2 linked regions of the Pseudovibrio sp. Tun.PSC04-5.I4 genome follow. The protein of the gene in region 1 interacts with the protein of each later gene in a pairwise test. Links are inferred from orthologs where the notes say so. Each region holds a gene or a part of one and is shown on either strand. Other genes may lie near its edges.

What was found.
Region 2: the proteins of btsR (region 1) and BLS62_RS17615 interact in binary tests that used the Escherichia coli proteins (3 or more experiments, as listed by UniProt). The link is inferred for Pseudovibrio sp. Tun.PSC04-5.I4 from one-to-one orthologs.

Annotation. Positions count from the first base shown.
Region 1 is NZ_FNLB01000001.1:3,185-13,101, reverse strand. The notes cover bases 355-3,353. They hold btsR (two-component system response regulator BtsR), read right to left. Parts: upstream 2,210-3,353; coding sequence 1,499-2,209; downstream 355-1,498. Other genes in these bases: BLS62_RS00050 (sensor histidine kinase), read right to left, coding at 2,206-3,353; BLS62_RS00060 (carbon starvation CstA family protein), read right to left, coding at 355-1,317. Outside these bases: more of BLS62_RS00060, read right to left, coding at 1-354; more of BLS62_RS00050, read right to left, coding at 3,354-3,888; BLS62_RS31905 (transposase), read left to right, coding at 4,457-4,609; BLS62_RS00040 (aldehyde dehydrogenase (NADP(+))), read right to left, coding at 5,397-6,914; BLS62_RS00035 (isoprenylcysteine carboxyl methyltransferase family protein), read right to left, coding at 7,052-7,552; BLS62_RS00030 (type III polyketide synthase), read right to left, coding at 7,545-8,666; BLS62_RS00025 (YgjV family protein), read right to left, coding at 8,809-9,321; BLS62_RS00020 (GNAT family N-acetyltransferase), read right to left, coding at 9,582-9,917. UniProt on the Escherichia coli protein: Member of the two-component regulatory system BtsS/BtsR, which is part of a nutrient-sensing regulatory network composed of BtsS/BtsR, the low-affinity pyruvate signaling system YpdA/YpdB and their respective target proteins, BtsT and YhjX.
Region 2 is NZ_FNLB01000006.1:2,649,895-2,659,776, forward strand. What follows is about bases 3,690-6,653. They hold BLS62_RS17615 (glutamate-5-semialdehyde dehydrogenase), read left to right. Parts: upstream 3,690-4,505; coding sequence 4,506-5,801; downstream 5,802-6,653. Other genes in these bases: proB (glutamate 5-kinase), read left to right, coding at 3,690-4,450; BLS62_RS17620 (nicotinate-nucleotide adenylyltransferase), read left to right, coding at 5,798-6,457; rsfS (ribosome silencing factor), read left to right, coding at 6,617-6,653. Outside these bases: BLS62_RS17580 (GNAT family N-acetyltransferase), read left to right, coding at 1-133; BLS62_RS17585 (cold-shock protein), read right to left, coding at 379-585; BLS62_RS17600 (GNAT family N-acetyltransferase), read left to right, coding at 1,504-2,055; GTPase ObgE, read left to right, coding at 2,277-3,323; more of proB, read left to right, coding at 3,323-3,689; more of rsfS, read left to right, coding at 6,654-7,024; 23S rRNA (pseudouridine(1915)-N(3))-methyltransferase RlmH, read left to right, coding at 7,177-7,659; BLS62_RS17635 (murein hydrolase activator EnvC family protein), read left to right, coding at 7,937-9,298; BLS62_RS17640 (S41 family peptidase), read left to right, coding at 9,295-9,882. UniProt on the Escherichia coli protein: Catalyzes the NADPH-dependent reduction of L-glutamate 5-phosphate into L-glutamate 5-semialdehyde and phosphate. The product spontaneously undergoes cyclization to form 1-pyrroline-5-carboxylate.

The sequences.
Region 1 (9,917 bases):
GCCAAGTGTGCTTGAATTCATCAAGAAAGTGACCACAACTGTTGTCATAAACAGAGCTGGAATGGTGCAAATCCAATGCAGCTTGTTGTGGCGCAGCAGGTAGGCCGCCGCAGTCCAGAGCATCATGGTTGCTGTTGCTTGGTTTGCGACACCGAAGTAGCGCCAGATAATGCCGAAGTCGACCTGAGTGAGAAGGGCACCGCCAACAAACAAGGGCAGAGCAAGCAACAAACGCTTAGGCAGCTTGTTCTGTGGCATTTCGAAGAATTCTGCCATGATCAAGCGGGCAGAGCGGAACGCGGTATCGCCGGAGGTGATTGGCAGAACAATCACACCAAGAACGGCCAGGTAGCCGCCAACTGTACCAAGCAGACCGTTTGATGCTTCATAAACGACGTTCGCTGGGTTGCCAGCCATGCCTTCAGCGAGGCCTTCAACACCGTCGAAGAAAGACAATGCAATCGCACACCAGATAAGAGCGATAATGCCTTCACCGATCATTGCACCATAGAATACGAAACGACCATTTCGTTCGTTTTCCATGCAACGTGCCATCAAAGGAGACTGGGTCGCATGGAAACCTGAGATTGCACCACACGCGATGGTGATGAACAGAGCTGGCCACAAAGGCATGTCGTTCGGGTTCAGATTGAGAAAGAAGTCACTGGCTTCTACGCCTGGCAACATGGAATGTTCGCTGGAGAGCGCAAGAGCGACAGTCAGGCCAACAGACATGAACACCAGCAACGCACCAAAGAACGGATAGAAGCGGCCAATGATTTTGTCGACAGGAACAATTGTTGCAACAAGGTAGTAGGCAAAGATGCAAATCAGGAAGATGGTGACATCAACACCTGTCAGGCGACCCAAAAGGCTGGCAGGAGCAGAAACAAACACAACACCAACCAGCAACAGCAGGATGAGCGCGAAGATGTTCATAAAATGCTTTGCACCAGTTCCAAGGTACTTACCGGCAAGGTTTGGAACGGACTGACCGCCATTACGCACAGACAGCATACCTGAGAAGTAATCGTGCACCGCGCCAGCAAAAATACAGCCAAGCACAATCCAGAGCATGGCAGAAACGCCGTACATCGCACCAAGGATCGGGCCGAAGATCGGACCAACGCCAGCGATGTTCAGCAACTGAACCAGATAGACCTTAGGTGTTGACATCGGAACGTAATCAACACCGTCGGTTTGCGCATGCGCCGGTGTTTGGCGTCCAGGGCGTGCCCCAAAAACTTTTTCAACGAATGTGCCGTAGACAAAGTAGCCTACTAGCAGAAGTCCAACACTAAAGAGAAACCACAACATTTCTTCTTCCTCCTATTTCTTTGGGTAGGAGTAAAACGGTTTCAAGGGTTTGATGTTGAGGTTTCAGCTAAGCGGCATGCTGGGAGGCTAAGCGGTAATAATCGTAGATAAGCGGTCCGCGGCACATGTCCTGTTTCAAGAAAATTTGATTCGAATTGAGAAACCGTTGTTTTGGCTTGGTTCAGGCATAGCCAAACACCTGTTTTACACTTCGCAAATAACGCCGCGAAACCGGAATTTTCGTGCCGCTATGAGTGATGACTTCCGCTCCGGTCTCCAGCAATGTGATTTCGGCAATCGTATCGCGGGAAACAAGGTACTGGCGATGGGATCGCACCAACGGCGTTTTCTGTTCCAGAACCTTCAAGGTGAGTTGTGTGTGCACGTATTCGTTTGTGGTGGCAACGTGAATGCCGCTGAGGTCGCTGAAGACATATTCCACGTTGGCGAGCGGAATAACCTTCAGGCGATTGCCGATGTAACAGGGCAAGTGAGTAAGTTGCTGCGGGGTGATGTCCTGTAACATTTGAGGACGTAAATCGACCCTAATCCGGTTGAGCGTTTTCGCCAGACGTTCCTCTTCAACCGGCTTCAGAAGATAATCATAGGCGTGATGTTCAAAGGCCTTGATGGCGTACTCGTCATAGGCCGTTGAAAAAACGATCCGTGGCATAGTTTCCGGGTCGAGCATTGCAATCAGCTCAATTCCCGAAATGCGTGGCATTTGGATATCTAAAAACACCAGTTGAGGCTTCAGCTTATTGATGGTGCTGAGAGCTTCAATCGCGTTGCTGCATTCTCCGATAACCTCGATGTTCCCGGCTTTATCCAGCAGCTCAACAAGCTCTTCGCGGGCGTAGGGTTCATCATCAACCACAAGACAGGTGATCATTGCGCAGCCTCCAGATCATGTTGAGGCACGCGGATACTCACCCGTGTAAACAGATCATCTTCCCATTCAATGGAAAGGCCATAGTCCTCACCCCATTGTTTCTTAAGCCGCTTATCGACGAGGGACATGCCAAGACCCTCCTTGTCTTTTGGAGGAACATACAATCCTGCATTGTCTTCGACGCGCAGTTCAATAGCATCATCTTGAATATGGCCACTGATATGAATGTGGCCCTGATTTACACTTTGTGAAATGCCGTGTTTGATGGCGTTCTCGATAATTGGTTGGAGCGTGAAGGCGGGGACCTGAATATTGTGAAGCTTTGTCGGCAGATCAATCTCCACACTCAGTTTGTCCGCAAACCGTGCTTTTTCAATCGCCAGATACGCATCAATGTGGTCAAGCTCATCGCTCAGCGACACAAGGCCGGATGTGCGTTTTAGATTGATGCGGAGGAATTTGGAAAACTGCAGGAGCAAAAAACGAGCTTTCACAGGATCACGCTTCGTAATAATTGCAATAGTATTGAGCGTGTTGAATAGGAAATGCGGATTCACCTGAGCCTGCAACAACTTAAGTTCAGCACACGTCAGCAGGTTTTGTTTCTCTTCCAGCTCCCCATAAAGGATCTGGTTGGAAAGTAACTTGGCAATACCTTCTCCAAGAGTCCGGTTGATGTTGAGGAACATTTTGTTCTTCTGCTCATACATTTTGATGGTGCCAATCACCTCGGTATCGCTGCGGAGTGGAATAACCAGACATGACCCCAGTTTGCAACACTGAGAGATTGAGCAGCCGTAGGGCACCTCAACACCGTTTGCATACATAACTGTGTTGTGCGTAATCGCATCCAGCGTCAACCGAGAGGAAATCGGCGTTCCGGGAATGTGATGATCTGATCCACTGCCGGTAAAGGCCAGCAACTTATATCTATCGGTTATGGCAACGGCGCCAACTTTCGTTTCCTCACTCACAATCCTGGCGACTTTGGCCGACGATGTCTCATTGAGGCCCTTGGCCAGAACTCCGACACACCGTTCTGCAATCTTGAGCGCTTGACTGGAAAATGCGGAGGAAAGCTTGTCGAACATGGTCTTCTGATCGCGAACAATGCTCATGAAGAGCGCCGCCCCTAAGGAATTCACCAGAAGCATCGGAATAGCAATTTGCTGGACTAACTCAAATGCATGGTCAAACGGGCGCGCAACTGCCAGAATGATGAGCATCTGCATTGCCTCGGCAGCCAACGTCAGCCAGAACACGAAGAGGGGCCGGAACAGAAGAGCGCCCTTGTTTTGTTGGCGCAAATACAGAGCCGCAGCACCCGTCAATAGCCCTTCAGAAGTGGTGGAAATGGTGCAGGCCAGATCGGTAAAACCGCCAAAGCTGTAGCGATGCAGGCCTCCTGTAATGCCCACCAGCAAGCCCGTGATCGGTCCGCCAAGCAGACCGCCGAGCACGGCTCCCATGGCACGTGTGTTCGCAATCGCTCCGTTAACCTGCTCACCGAAATAAGTTGCGATAATGCAAAAGCCGGAAAACACGAAGTAAATTAGGACCTTATGCGGGAGGCGGGGTGCATCCTCCGTGAATATCTTGAACAGCGGCGTCTTGCTGACCAGATATACAATAACGAGATAGACACACATCTGTTGCAGCAGAAGAAGGATCAGCGCCATGGACAACAAGCTTCTTTGTCGGTTATTTATGTTGTTGTCTGAAGCAACTGCCAGATAATTGAAGCCTATGCAAAGACTTCAATCAAATCCTAAGAAAAGCTAGGAATGGACAGGCTCTGAATTAATGGAAAGACGCAGCGTTCCTGCCTAATTTGGAACTTGCTTACAGATAGCCCTTACCCGTTGAGTTCAGCTCGCTTAAAATGCACGAACTTGGCCCAGTGGCCCCGAAGCTGCAAAATTGGCCTCGTTTCAGAACAACTGAAGAACATGCGCGAGTAACTGTCGTTCGCGACGTGGGGTATAACGGCCTTGCTGCACAAATCCGCCTCCAGCGTGTATGTAGGCAGCCTATTTTTTGGTCAGGTAGTCTTTTCATGCCCTTCAAACATAATGCTGCTCGGCGGGAGATATTTACAAAAACCGGATATCGTCTCACCAACTGGCCAGAGTCTAACGAAAGTCTTCGCCAGCGCTGAGATGTGAGCGTTTGAATCGATGAGGACATTGCCAGGTTTATTGGCACGCCCCACACAGCAAGCGCCGCGGTCGTCCTACCAAATTCTCAGTGCTTGCCATCGAAACCTGTTTGCAGGTGAGGTCATTATTCGGTCTCGCGCTTCGCCCGATCCAAGGATTTGCACGCTCTCTGTTTCGCCTGATACAACTGGACCTGCCTGTTTCTGATTTTCTACGCTGTCGCGTCGGACGGAAGGTTTGAAGCTGACAAAGCTGCGGGCTACACGCATAGCTGAACCGGCTCATCTAGTAATAGACAGCACAGGACTAAAGGTCTTTGGGCGGGTGAATGGCAGAGAACCAAGATAAAACGCAGAAACTGGCGCAAACTGCATCTGGGGACAGAGCTGAATACGCGCAAAATCCTGTGCGGTGAGTTGACGGAAGAGAGCGTTGACGAGCCGTCAGCCCTAACGGATTTGTTGGATCAAATTGACGACACGGTGGCGAAGTTTCTGGGTGATGGCGCTTACGACGGCGAGCCAACCAGACAAGAATTGGCAGAGTGCTTTGAAAGTGTTGAGGTTGTTATTCCATCGCCTAAATAGGCAATCCTCAGTCGAGACACTGAGACTGACCTGACATCGCGTGACGCGCATATCCTTGCAATTCAAAAGTGCGGCAGAATGGACTGGCAGAAATACACCTGATACGGGCAGCGGGCGCGAGGTGAAACCCCGATGGGTCGTTTAAAGCGGGTGGTCGGGGGAAAACTGAGCTCAAGAAACTTTAAACATCAGAGGATAGAAGCGCAAATTGGCGTTGCTGTTCTAAATAAAATAACGTCCTTCGGACAGCCGCCGTTCGAAAGGGTTTCAGGACACCTCAATTTATGGGTTTGGGCAAGCCGCAATCTAAATTGGAGTTGTGCAACACGGCCGAGGTACCCTGAAAAACCTGGCAGCCTAACCACTCCAGAGCGACCAGTAGACGAAGAAAAGCCCTGAACAGCTACGTTCAGGGCTATTGATGGTTATATTGAGACAGCTTTACGCCATTTCCTCGACTTCAAAACTGGAGACCAACTCCAGCGGAATGTCCTGATAACTTACTGGACGTAGGAAGCGGCGGATTGCCATGGTGCCCACAGAGGTTGCGCCAAAGTTGGTGGAAGCCGGGTACGGACCGCCATGAACCATCGCATCACAAACTTCAACACCGGTTGGGAACCCATTGGCAAGCACGCGGCCAGCTTTACGCTCCAGAAGCGGCATCAATTTGCGGGCATCAGCATAATCGGCAGCATCCACATGAACGGAACAAGTCAACTGACCTTCGATTTGCTTGGCGACATCGTGCATCTGATCAAGGTTTTCCAGTTTGACGACGATGCCGAGTGGCCCAAATACTTCTTCTTGCAGCTCTTTGTTTTTAAGCCAGTTAGCAGCGTCGGTCACGAACATGTAAGGCTTAGCGCCGCGTGTTGTGCAAGCTGTGCCTACCAACTCTTCTACGCCGGCTTCGTCTGCGATTTTGGCCGAGCTTGCACGATAGGCTGCGGCAATGCCGTCTGTGAGCATTGGTTGTTCGCCAGCTGCTTCCAGTGCGCCTTTTGCTTTGGCGATGAAGGCATCTGTATCCGGACCATCAACCACGAGCATGACGCCTGGATTGGTACAGAACTGACCTGCACCCATGCACAGAGAACCAGCCCAACCAGCGGCAATTGCTTCGCCGCGGCTGGCGAGAGCATTGGGGAACAGGAAGGAAGGGTTGACAGAGCCCAGTTCACCAAAGAACGGGATAGGCTCAGGGCGAGAAACACAAAGGTCAAACAAAGCGCGGCCACCAGCTAGTGACCCGGTAAACCCAACTGCTTTGATCAATGGATGCTTGACAAGGGCTGTACCAACTTCGCGGCTGCCACCTTGTACCAGTGAGAAAACGCCGGGATGCATGCCGCAGGATTTGATTGCCGCGTCAATGGCTTGGGCTACCAGCTCAGCAGTACCCGGATGAGCTTCATGGCCTTTGACAACAACCGGACACCCTGCTGCAAGGGCGGACGCTGTGTCTCCGCCGGCAGTGGAGAAGGCCAAAGGGAAGTTGGAGGCGCCAAATACAGCAACCGGCCCAACAGGGCGCTGGCTCAAACGAATATCAGGACGTGGAAGCGGCGCGCGGTCTGGTATAGCTTTATCATGAGCCAGATCGAGGTAATCGCCTTTTTCAATATGATCAGCGAACAGGCGCAACTGACCAACGGTGCGACCGCGCTCACCATTGAGGCGCATTTCTGGAAGGCCAGTTTCAGCACAGCCAACCTTGGTGATTTCCGCACCGCGTGCGTCGATTTCCTCAGCGATTTTGCGAATGAAGGTGGCGCGCTCTGAACGGGAGGACCAGCCAAAGCTCATAAAAGCGTCTTCTGCGCCTTGAACGGCTTTGTCGATCAGTTCAGCAGTGCCACAGGAATAAGAGCTGGCGTCACCTGAGTACGGAGTGGACTGGAATTTCTGGGTGTTATCGACCCATTTTCCAGCGATAAGATGGCAACCTGTTAGCATGATGACCTCGGCACAAAAACTTTGATAAGTCAGATTAGCGAGCAACCGTGATCAACTCGCATGGTAATTGGATAGTGATATATCACTATGTTTTATCCAGTTCAAGCACTTAACTAAGTTTTACGGAGAAACTCATGTTACCTGAGGTCTACCAGAGCTTCATCTTCCACGCGAATGCGCAGAGCGAGTATTGCGCCATTTATGCCGGAAAACAGAAAGGCAACGGGGAATAAACCCAAAACCATCGGTGCGGTGAAGATCTCCAATGCCACAAGAAGATAGTTGGGGTGCTTTATGAAGGCGAATGGACCCCTTTTCACCAAAGGCTCCTTGAGCACAATAATGCGTGTTGTCCATCTGGAACCAAGAGACAACAAAATCCATAATCGAAAAATCTGTAGGCCCGCAAAAATATAGAGCCACGGCATTGCGACCGGTTTGTTGTAACCCAGAACAACAAGTGAAAGTATCCATGCCACATGAACGCTCACAACAAGCGGATAGTGGCTGGCACCAACTTCACGGGCTCCTTTTTTTAGCAACCTAGCCGTGTTGCGTTTTGCGATTACGAGCTCAGAAAGGCGTTGAACGACGATAAACGCGAGGAAGAGCAGGGCGGGTAGCGAGGCATCAGGCATTGATTACTCCTGTTGGCTCAGTGTGATCGGTGGCAAGGCTTGCAGATGATGATGGCTGCGCCACAACCGTGATTGGGAGGAACGAGGCAGTAAAACCCGGGCCGAGTGCGCACATCATCATCAGACCTGGTTTTGGTTGTTCCAGCACGCGTTCTAAAACAAACAGAGCAGTCGGTGCTGACATGTTGCCATAATCCCGTAATACCTCTCGTTCCGCATCAAGGGAATTGGAGGGCAGGTCCAGTGCTTGCTCCAACGCTTGAACAACCTTAGCGCCGCCGGGATGACAGACAAACCGGGTAAGATCCTGCATGGACAACCCTTGCGCTGATAACCTGCGATCCGTCACATCTTTGAAATGGTCTCTAGCAAAGTCAGGAATGGACCGATCAAACACCACACCAAGCCCGCTCTCATCTACATTCCAGCCCATAATGTTGAGTGTATCGGGCCAAATCTCCTGCTGGCCCGAACCCAGCTCTATAGTTTTGCGCGTGTCTTCTGGCATGTTGGTGGAAAGGCATGCAGCTGCAGCGCCGTCCCCAAACAATACAGTTGCGATGATATCAGCCTTGGTGAGACGATCAGACCGGAATGAGAGCGTGCAGGCTTCCAGTGCAACCAGCAGTACGTTGGTACCGGGTTTGGCTTGGGCAAGCTCGCGCGCGATTGCCATGCCGGATACACCGCCAGCGCAACCGAGGCCGAAAACCGGAACCCGCAGAATATCCTGCCGAAACCCCATTTGGCTCCATGCCTGTGCTTCCAATGTTGGGGTGGCAATGCCAGTGGATGAAACTGTTACGATTGTGTCTATGTCTTGTGCACGCAGGCCTGCCTTCAAGAGCGCTCTTCGGGCAGCATCAATAAACAGTTCTGTTCCACCGCGTAGGTACACCTCATTGCGTGTCCGCCAGTTTTGTGGTTCTAAAAACCATTCCAGCGGCGCAAGAGAATAGCGTTTTTCAACGCCTGCATTTAAAAAAGTGCCAGACATGCGCTCAAACTGGGCGAACTTTGGACCGAGGATGCGGCGTGCATACTCCAACACCAGGTTCTGAGTTAATTCGTAGGGCGGCACCGCTGTCGCAAGGCCGGTCAGATAAACGGGCATTCGGCTCTCCAACCCTGATTTATTGTTATGCCATTTCTGCTCTTCAACGTTATAGGCGGTGAACAAACCTCTGAAAATCCGGCGTTTTTTAGGGTTGTTTTGCTGGGGATGGATTGTTGGTGTGAAAAGGTGGAGGGTTTTATCAGGCTTGGTTAAGCACTTCCTTATTTGTGGCCGTTTTCATGCGATAAATGGTTACGAGCAACAGTGTGCCGTTTGTCAGGTCATTTATTGCGCCGCCCCAGGACCCGACGATGACAGCATTTGAACACCAGAGGGCAGCACCAACCAGCATGACAACGCGCATACGGATGCCGCTTAAGCAGAACATGGCATAGCCGTTGAGGAGGGAGGCAGACCATGGTAAAAGGTCGAAGGGAGAGTCATAAATGGCAAGGCTCATCAGCGTTTGCACAATAGCAAAGCCAAAAAACCAGCGATTTCCTTTGTATTTCAACGATATTAAGGATCGCAAACCGCTAAGCGCAAGGCTTAGACCAGCAACATATGCACCCAGTAATACGTAGTGTATGCAAAACAGACTGGCGCTGAGGAAAATCAGGCTGCGGAGCAACTGATCTCGGGAAGTTGAAAAGCCAACCATGTTGACTGCAAAAGCCGTTATACCAAGGGCTTGAATAATATAGAGATCCATATGTCGGCGTCTTTCGTCTGGGACGAAGACATTAAGCCGAAAAAGGATTTCGCCGCGTCTGTATTATCGCGAAGAATACTGGCTAGAGTTCAGAAAAAGCGCATACTTTACGAACTTATGCCTCCAGGAGACGTGTATATTTGTGCAGGGTCAGCGTTTGGTCGTTCAGTTGAACAGATTTGGTGCCTGTCGCGTCCTGTTGGAAGCCACAGGCTTGAGGACGCTTGAGGATGCCGGATTATTAACTGCGGCAAAGGCGATTAGGAGGACGGCCCGCCTTCCGCCTTCAAATGTTGAATAAGCGCGAGGGTTGAGGCTTTGGCAAATCCCTTCCCGCCGAATGCTTCTCCGATGCGATAGCCGAGTTCTGCACCTCCATCAGTACTAGCGCCTGCTGCACGCAGATTAATTCTGCCGATCAGTTGGTACTCTTCGTTTCTAACGAGGAAAAAATGATCCTCGTCCATAACAAGCTCGCGGATAATCTCTTTGAGGCTTTCCAGTTCAAAATAGTCTTCGGTGCGAGCTGGAACCCATTTCTCAAAGAAAGACTTATTGGCTCTTTCAAATTTCAGTAAATCAATGGCATCACTCTC
Region 2 (9,882 bases), on another replicon or contig:
CAGAAAAAATGGATTTATTGACTGGGGTCATGGCGTTGCACACCCGCTTGCACGAAGCCGCGAAGAGCTTGAGAAAACCGAACTGATTTTAACGAGAGAGCAGTGGGAAGCGACACCTATGCTTTTAACTTAAGCCGTTATGTTCACACTCAAATTTTGGAAGAAAGATGCTTCCAGTTCTCAGATCAGAACGGGTTTACAGTGGTCGACTATGGCACCCATCAAAGCAGCGCTCGCGAGGATGTGGACCCCATGCTGATCAAGCTAGAAATAATGCGGGACGTTAGGCAATTGGGGGTGGTGTTGATCTGGGAATACAAAATCTGGACAAAAAAAAGAGCGCATTGCTGCGCTCTTTTTAAACTGTAACGGCTCGAATTATACGGTTTCGAGGTTCACAGCGCTTGCGCGGCCATCACGACCAGTTTCCAGGTCGTAAGTTACGTCCTGGCCATCAGCCAATGTGGAAAGACCGGAGCGCTCTACAGCTGAAATGTGAACGAATACATCGTTGCTGCCATCTTCAGGTGCAATAAAACCGAAACCTTTAGTGCCGTTGAACCATTTCACGGTGCCTTTAGCCATCGTGGTATCTCCTAAGTTAGTTTGTCGCTGCGGTATGCTGCGACTAATTAGCGTCAGGGCAAAATCGAGTGCTCTGACGCCCTAAAAAGGGAGACAGGGTGTCGATAGTCTTAACGTGAGACAGGGAATTCCATATTCTGACACGGAAGTAAAGCCCGCCCTGTCAATTAAGCTTATTAAATTCGAATTTTTTGGGCATAACTCGCTGTTTTTGTTGATTAGAGCGTTAATAATATTTTTTTGACAACCAGCAGCACTCTTTAGGGGACCATACCAGTCGAAATATATCAGCACCCCTTTCACCCTAGGCATTATTTCAGCATGATATTTCACATTAAAGGAATTCTCAGGCTATGAATAATTTTCCAATTTTGATGTCTAAGCGCTTGCATTTGAGAGCCTACCGCGATAGTGACCGCGCCAAGCTTTTAGAGTTCCTCTCGGATTTTAATATCTCCAAGATGCTGACGCCTGTCACTTTTCCTTATAGCGAGGAAGACGCGCAGGCGTGGATCGACTTCAATATATCCGCAGACCCGTCACAGACGGTGAATTGGGTGATTGATGATGGGTCTGGTCTTATTGGCACGGTTGGCGCGAACAATTAAAACGGTTCAGCGACATTCGGCTATTGGCTGGGCAAGCCCTTTTAGGGCCAAGGGTATATGAGCGAGGCTGCGGCAACAGCCTTGCACTATCTCTTCCATCAAACTGATCAGCAGCTTCTTAGGGCCGGTGTATTTAAAGAGAACCCGATTTCCCAACGGATCTTAACAAGGCTTGGTTTTGAGATAGTTGGTGAAGAGTTGAAACAAAGCCGCGCTCGCGGCAAAGAGCTGATCCCCCACTATCTCCTCGAATTATGTAAGGAGCGCTTTCGCGAAACTGCGAAAGGTGCCCAAAGAACAATAAGAAGAGATGGCGATGTTTCCGGAGCTGCATTCCGAGCGGTTGATACTACGTGATTTTCGTAAGAGCGATTTCGACATTCACAATGAATTTCTGAGTGACTTCGATGTGAGTAAGATGCTCACCGTGGTTCCGCACCCTTACACTAAGGATGATGGCGAATGGTGGTTTGACCATTGCCTCACCACACCACACAATGAAGAGATCAACTGGGTTATCGACAACGGCGAAGGTTTGGTCGGTGTCATCGGCATTCGTAATGTATCGACCACCCCGCATCTTGGCTATTGGTTGGCGAAGTCTGCATGGGGCAAGGGTTATGCGAGTGAAGCAACCAACATGGTTTGCGATTACGTATTTAACCGCCTGAGTGCCTTGGCTATGAATACCGGCCTGTTCACCATCAACCCGAAATCTTTGAATGTACTTCAGAAGAACGGGTTTGAGGTTACTGGCGAGACCAAGGAAAAGAACCGGGCTCGTGGTGATATCGAGATGGACTATACAACGGTCACACTCACCAAAGACCGCTGGCAAGCAATGCAGGCCATCGCAGCTTAAAGCTTGGTATCGTCTCTTATGCATCAGTAAAGGCTTGCGACCCAACCGGGTTGCGGGCCTTTTGGCTGTTCTTATGGGCCTTGTAAGCGCCGTAACAGAGCGATTTTTTGGCCAGGCTAGTAATAAAATTAGCCAGAATTGTCGTTGTAGACTTGGCTCCACGGCAATAGGGCTTTAAGACGGCTCTCAAAGAACGTCACAGACGGACGAAAGAGAATAATATGAAATTCCTTGATCAGGCAAAGATCTATGTAAAGTCCGGTGACGGCGGCGCAGGCAGCGTTAGTTTCCGGCGTGAGAAATATGTAGCAGAAGGCGGCCCAGACGGCGGCGACGGTGGTCGCGGTGGTGATGTATGGGTTGAATGCGCTGACGGCCTGAATACGCTGATTGATTACCGCTATTCGCAGCACTTCAAAGCTAAAATTGGTATGCACGGCATGGGCCGCAACAGAACCGGCGCCAAAGGCGACGATGTTGTGCTCCGCGTTCCGGTTGGAACTGAAATTCTGGATGAAGACAACGAGACCGTTGTTGCAGATATGACGAGAGTCGGTCAACGCCTGCTCCTGATGAAGGGCGGCAATGGCGGGTTTGGTAATGCGCACTTTAAATCCTCAAAAAATCAGGCACCACGCCACGCCAATCCGGGCCTTGAAGGCGAAGAGAAGTGGATCTGGCTGCGCTTGAAGCTGATTGCGGATGCTGGCCTTGTTGGTTTACCAAACGCTGGTAAGTCCACTTTCCTCGCCGCTGTTTCAGCGGCACGTCCGAAGATTGCGGATTACCCGTTCACGACTTTGCACCCGAACCTTGGTGTTTGTGAACTTGATGGCCGCGGGTTTGTGCTGGCTGATATTCCGGGCCTTATCCGTGGCGCGTCTCTGGGTCAGGGTCTTGGAGACCGTTTCCTCGGCCATATCGAGCGGACACGCGTTCTGCTGCACCTTGTCGATGGCTCTGGTGTTGAAGACCCGGCAGATGCATACCACACCATTCGTGGTGAGCTGGAAGCCTACGGTCATGGCCTTGGTGAAAAGACTGAAATTGTGTGTCTTTCCAAAGCTGACTCCTTGACGGACGAACTGCGCGAAGAGCGTTTTAAAGCGCTCGAAGAAGCTTGTGGCCAGACACCACTTGTCATTTCTGCTGCCAGTGGTGAAAACATCGATACGGCTCAACGTATGGTCATTCGCGCCATTGACAAAAACAAGCAGGAAGAGGCAAAAGCCCTTCTTACCGACAAGATTGAGGAATGGCGTCCCTAATGGCTCGAAGCCTGAGCGACTATAAGCGCATCACTGTCAAAATCGGCTCAGCTCTACTGGTTGAAAATGGCCGCTTGAAACGAGACTGGCTGGAATCTCTGGCAGATGACCTGCAAGCTCTTTCCGAGGCCGGAAAAGAAGTGCTGGTTGTTTCCTCTGGTTCCATCGCTCTTGGTCGTGGTGTGTTGGGTTTGCCGTCTGGTCCGCTGAAGCTGGAGCAGGCGCAAGCCGCTGCTTCTGTCGGTCAGATTGCACTTGCTCAGGCTTACTCTGAAATTCTCGGCGAACGGGGTCTGACTGCTGGTCAGATCCTGCTGACCCTTGGAGATACAGAGGAACGTCGCCGCTACCTCAATGCGCGTGAAACCATTGGCACCCTGCTGAAAATGGGCGCTGTACCGATCATCAACGAGAACGACACTGTTGCGACCTCCGAAATCCGGTATGGCGATAATGACCGTCTTGGCGCCCGTGTGGCGACAATGGCGAGTGCGGACCTCTTGGTGCTGCTCTCTGATGTTGATGGCCTTTATACTGCTGCGCCGCAAAAGGATCCCAATGCGATCTTTTTGCCGGAAGTTCCACAGGTCACACAAGAGATTGAAGCGATGGCCGGTTCTGCTGGCTCTGCGTTTTCCTCTGGCGGCATGAAAACCAAGATCGATGCGGCGAAAATCTCGCAATCTGCCGGGACCACCATGATTATTGCCAGCGGCAAGACCATGAACCCGCTGACTGCGATTGAGAATGGCGCACGCGCAACTTGGTTCCCTGCTCCCTCTTCTCCCTCGCGAGCTCGGAAGACGTGGATCAGCGGTCACTTGAAACCACATGGTACAGTGCAATTGGATGCAGGTGCATTAAAGGCCGTTAAAGCTGGCAAGAGCTTGCTGCCTGCTGGCGTGACCAAAGTTGACGGCACATTCACTCGCGGGGATGCGGTACGTCTTTTAAATGCTGATGGCCATGATGTGGGCCGGGGCCTTATTGCCTATGATTACGGCGAGGCCTCTCTCATCATTGGGCGCAACAGCAGGGAAATTGAAGCTATTATCGGTTATGCGGGGCGCGCAGAGATGATCCATACAGATGATCTTGTGCTCTCAACTTCTGATTTGGATAATTGATAGAAACTGTTTAGGTTGAAGAGCTTCAACCGGCGATGATTTAAGGGTTTTGCAGATGCTGACTAGTTCTGAAACAGCAAATGCGGGAAATACCAGCATTTGTGACCTGATGGCGACCATTGGCAAGAAAGCACGCGCGGCAGCTCGTGTTCTTGCAATTGCTCCCACAAGCCAAAAGAACAAAGGCCTGGAGGCAATGGCTGCTGCTGTTCGCGCTGCAACTCCGCAAATCCTCGCTGCCAATGCTCTTGATCTGGACGCAATGACGGCCAACAATCAGCAAACCTCCTTTATTGATCGCGGCACCTTAAACGAAGAGCGCATTGAAGCCATTGCTGGCGCACTGGAAGACATTTCCAAGCTGGACGATCCGGTTGGCAGCAATATTGCTCAATGGACCCGCCCAAACGGACTGGACATCTCCCGCGTACGGACACCCCTTGGTGTGATCGGCGTGGTTTATGAAAGCCGTCCCAATGTGACAGCTGATGCTGGCGCCCTGTGCCTGAAAGCGGGCAATGCGGTTATTCTGCGCGGTGGTTCTGACACCATCAACTCCAACCTTGCCATTTATAAGGCTCTGCAATCCGGACTGGCTGATGCTGGCTTGCCTGTTGATGCAATTCAAGTTGTACCGGTGAAAGACCGCGCTGCCGTGGGCGAAATGCTAAAAGGTCTGAATGGCAATCTGGATGTGATCATTCCACGTGGCGGCAAAAGCCTTGTGGCACGGGTGCAGGAGGAAGCTCGCGTGCCGGTGTTTGCCCACCTTGAGGGGCTGGTTCACATTTTCATCGATAAGAACGCCGATCTGGATAAAGCGGTAGACATTGTTGTGAATTCTAAACTGCGACGCACAGGCATTTGTGGCGCGGCTGAAACTTTGTTGGTGGACGAAGCAGTTGCTGCGACACACCTGCCTCCAATCCTTGCTGCACTTCGGCAGAAGGGCTGTGAAATTCGCGGTGATGAAGAAGTGTTGATGCTTTACCCGAGCGCGAAGGAGGCTTCTGCGGAAGATTGGGCGACAGAATATCTGGCCGCTATTATCTCCGTGAAGATTGTTGGCGGTCTGGTTGATGCAATTGAGCACATCAGTGAATACGGCTCCAACCACACCGACTGCATCATCACCGAGGATCAGGTTGCGGCTCAAAAATTCCTCGCAGAAGTGGATTCCGCAATTGTTCTTCACAATGCATCCACACAGTTTGCAGATGGCGGAGAGTTTGGTATGGGCGCAGAAATTGGCATCGCCACAGGCCGTATGCATGCACGTGGTCCGGTAGGTGTTGAGCAGCTGACCAGCTTCAAATATGTCGTTCGCGGGACTGGCCAAACCCGTCCATGATCGTAACAGACCCACAAACCTTTGATAGCCGCGGCAAGCTGGGAGAGGTGCCACCTTCCTGGCTGCGCCTGCCCTATGCAGCTGACGGAAATCGCATTGGATTGTTTGGCGGTTCCTTCAATCCTCCGCATCCCGGCCATTTTCTGGTGGCTGAAACCGCCCTGCGCCGGCTGGAGTTGGATCAGATCTGGTGGTTGGTTACGCCCGGCAATCCGCTAAAATCCCGCCACGAACTGACATCTTTGGAAGAGCGGGTATGTGCGACAAAAGCGCTGGCGCGGCACCCACGCATGAAGGTGACGGCTTTTGAAGCTGTTCTCGGCACCTCTTATACAGCAAGCACTTTGAAGAGTTTGCGGCGTATCCGACCAAGGTTGAACTTTGTCTGGGTGATGGGTGCAGACAATCTCGCAAATTTTCACCATTGGCAAAACTGGCAGAGCATTATAGAAGGGGTGCCTGTGGCAATCGTTGACAGGCCTAAAGCGACGCTTTCGTCTCTTTCAGCTCGCGTTTGCCAGAGGTATGCCTTTGCTCAGATAAAAGAGGAAAGTGCACGCCAGCTGCCTGAGTGCAAAGCCCCTTGCTGGACCATTCTACATGGCCCGCTAGACGAAACCTCCTCCACTTTACTGAGGGATAGAGGACACGCCTAAGGGAAACTTGCGCGGTTTGCAGCGACAAGTGTCTTGAAAATGCCATAGGGACCTGAGTATTCTTCTTGACGGAAGGCTTGAGTTTGTGCATTCCAAGCTATCTTACATGGCAGATGCAATCTGCTTATCTTTAACCATGGCGAGGGCGCTTAGCTGACCATGATAACTCAACATGAAGGGACGGACACCATCGCTCCTCTTCAACCGCACGACACCTCCGAAAACGGGGATGTGCTTGCACTGATCGTCAAAAGCCTGGATGACTCCAAGGCTGAAGAGATCGTATCCGTAGATCTTGCTGGCAAGTCTGCATTGGCTGACTACATGGTTGTGGCTTCTGGCCGCTCACATCGCCATGTTGGCGCTGTTGCTGACCACTTGCTCCGTGATCTGAAACTGGCAGGCTACACCGGTGCCCGCATTGAAGGCATGCCGCATTGTGACTGGGTGCTCATCGATATCGGTGATGCAATCATTCACATTTTCCGCCCAGAAGTCCGCAGTTTCTACAATATCGAGAAAATGTGGTCCGCGGATAGCACTGAGCCGACACAGTTCATCGGATAATACCTGACCTCCTTTGAGGTCCGGTGTTTTGCGCTGCTTAATCCAACTGCCATTTCTATGAGATGGCGGTTTTGAATTAGTGCGCGCTTTTGTGGGTTAACCTGCTTGCCTCTGAACTGACGGAAAACCGTCATTCAACCCTCGGAGACTTCATGAAAGTCACGATTGCCTGCGTTGGCAAAATGAAAGCTGGCGCGGAAAAGGACATGTGTGAACGCTATCTGGACCGTGCGCGTAAAGCGGGCCGGTCCGTTGGCGTTACATCTGTGTCTGTGGTTGAATTTACAGAAAGCCGGGCTGCCCGCACAACCGAGCGAAAAGACGAAGAAGCGCAGTTTCTGCTCAATGCGCTTCCTTCTGGCGCGATCCTTATTGCGCTGGATGAGCACGGCAAAGCCCTTTCCAGTGAGGTGTTTGCTAAAAAGGTTGGTGACTGGGCTGATCAAGGCACCTCTGACATTGTGCTGGCCATTGGTGGTGCTGACGGGCATGGACAAGCCCTTTTGCAACGCGCTGACCTAAAGCTCGCTCTTGGTTCCATGACATGGCCGCATCAAATGGTGCGGATTATGTGCGGCGAGCAAATCTATCGTGCCATCACAATTTTAACTGGCCACCCCTACCACCGTGCCTGATTTCGCTGGTGGTGCCTGCATGCCTCTCTAAAATCCCCACGCAAGACCATGTACAAGTTCAGCCTGTAAGAGGATTGGCAGTGTTGTGGATATTGATGTTTCCCGTGTAAGTCGCTAAGCCTTCAAACGTGGTTGACACTTCCTTAACGCTGTCTGTTCATTATCCTCAGCGTTGACCATTCAAGTAGCCTATTAGCTGCTTGTTTTGGCTAGTTGTTTTATGCGTGTTCTTTTCAGAAAATCAGGCCCTTTCTGGGAATGCGCTTTAGGAGTTCAGTTGTTGCGTCTCAGAGGAAGCCGGATCCTCCAGTTGGTGACAAGTTTCGTCTTGTTTTTTGTGGTTGCTGTTGGGCTGCCGCTGCAAGGCACTGCGCAAAAGCTGACAAATATCTCCCTGAAAGTTGACCAGAAAGACCCAGCTGCTGAAGCGCTGAAACTCAAGCAGGCGCGTGAATATGAGTTGCGCGATCTGAACGAGAACATCTCTCTTTCTTCTGAGAAGCGGGAGGAAATTCAGCGTTCTATTCGTGCGTTGGAGCGCGATGGCGAGAGTCTGAATGGGGAATTGATCCGCACCGGCGAGCGCATGAAGAAGCTGGAGAACCAGCTGGAAGCCACGGAAGCGCGCTTGGGGCGCCACCGCAAAAACGAGCAATCTGTTCGCGCGTCATTGAATGAACGCAAAGATATTTTAGCTGAAGTTCTGAGTGCTCTGCAACGGATTGGTCATCGGCCTCCCCCTGCAATGGTCGTGCGCCCTCAAGATGCTCTTGGTGCCGTGCGCAGCGCTATTTTGCTCAACTCAATCATGCCCGAAGTGCGGATTGAGGCGGAGGCTTTGGCCAGTGACCTTGCTGAACTGACAAGGTTGAGGGCAAAAATTGAAGCAGAGCGCAACAGAGTTCGAAGTGGTGCAATTCAGATGGCAGAAGAACGCCATCGTGTTGAATTACTTTTAGAAAAGAAAAAGTCAGCACGGCAAGATAGCCTCGCAGCGCTGGAAGCCGAGAAGGCTCGCGCAAAGGAACTTGCCCAGAAGGCAACCTCTTTGAAAGAGTTGCTTGCTAACCTTGAACGAGACGTGGAAAGCAGCAGACGCGCAGCGGAAGCAGCGCGACTTGCGGACATAGAACGGCAAGACCGGATTGCTTCCGGTGACCCGTTTGCTGACCCAAGCCGATTAAAACCGGTTGTTGCTTTTGCGGACACCCTTGGGCTTTTGCCTGATCCGGTATCCGGCACACTACTACAAGACTTTGGGGTTGCGGATGGTTTTGGGAATACGACCACTGGTCAATCCATTGCAACGCGCCCTAACGCCCAAGTCACCTCCCCCACTGATGGATGGGTGGTGTATGCAGGGGATTTCCGCTCTTACGGGCAGATGGTAATTGTAAATGCAGGCGGCGGGCACCATGTCCTGTTGTCTGGTATGGACAACATCATGGTTGAGCTAGGGCAATTCATTCTAGCCGGTGAACCAGTCGCTAAAATGGGAGAAACGCGCCTCGCAAGCGCTAATAACCTTAATTTTAGTTTGGATCAGCCGGTTTTATATGTAGAATTCAGGAAAGACGGCACTGCAATCGACCCCAGCCCATGGTGGTCTCGCGCCGAAAACGAAAAGGTTCGCGGATGATACGGAAAGCATCGTTCTTGCTGATTGGCGTGGTCATGGGGGCTACGGCGGTCGTAACATACTCTCAGGTCCCGTTCAGGTTTGCTGAGCCAGCAGCAGCTGCGTCTCCCGATACGTACAATCAGCTTAATCTGTTTGGAGACGTTTTTGAGCGTGTACGCTCTGATTATGTTGAGGAGCCAACAGACTCCAAGCTGATCGAGACCGCGATCAACGGCATGCTTACAAGCCTTGATCCACACTCCAGCTACCTGCCACCAAAAAGCTTCCGCGATATGCAGGTGCAGACGCGCGGCGAGTTTGGCGGTCTTGGTATTGAAGTGACTATGGAAGACGGCCTTGTGAAGGTTGTTGCTCCTATTGACGATACTCCGGCGTATAAAGCGGGCGTACAGCCTGGTGATCTGATTACCCATCTTGATGGGGAACAGGTTATGGGCCTTACCTTGAACGAAGCCGTTGAGAAAATGCGCGGTCTGGTGAATACAGACATCATCATTACCGTGCGTCGTGAAGGTATCAACGAACCAACCGATATTACAATAACACGTGACGTGATCCGCATCCGCTCTGTTCGGTGGAAC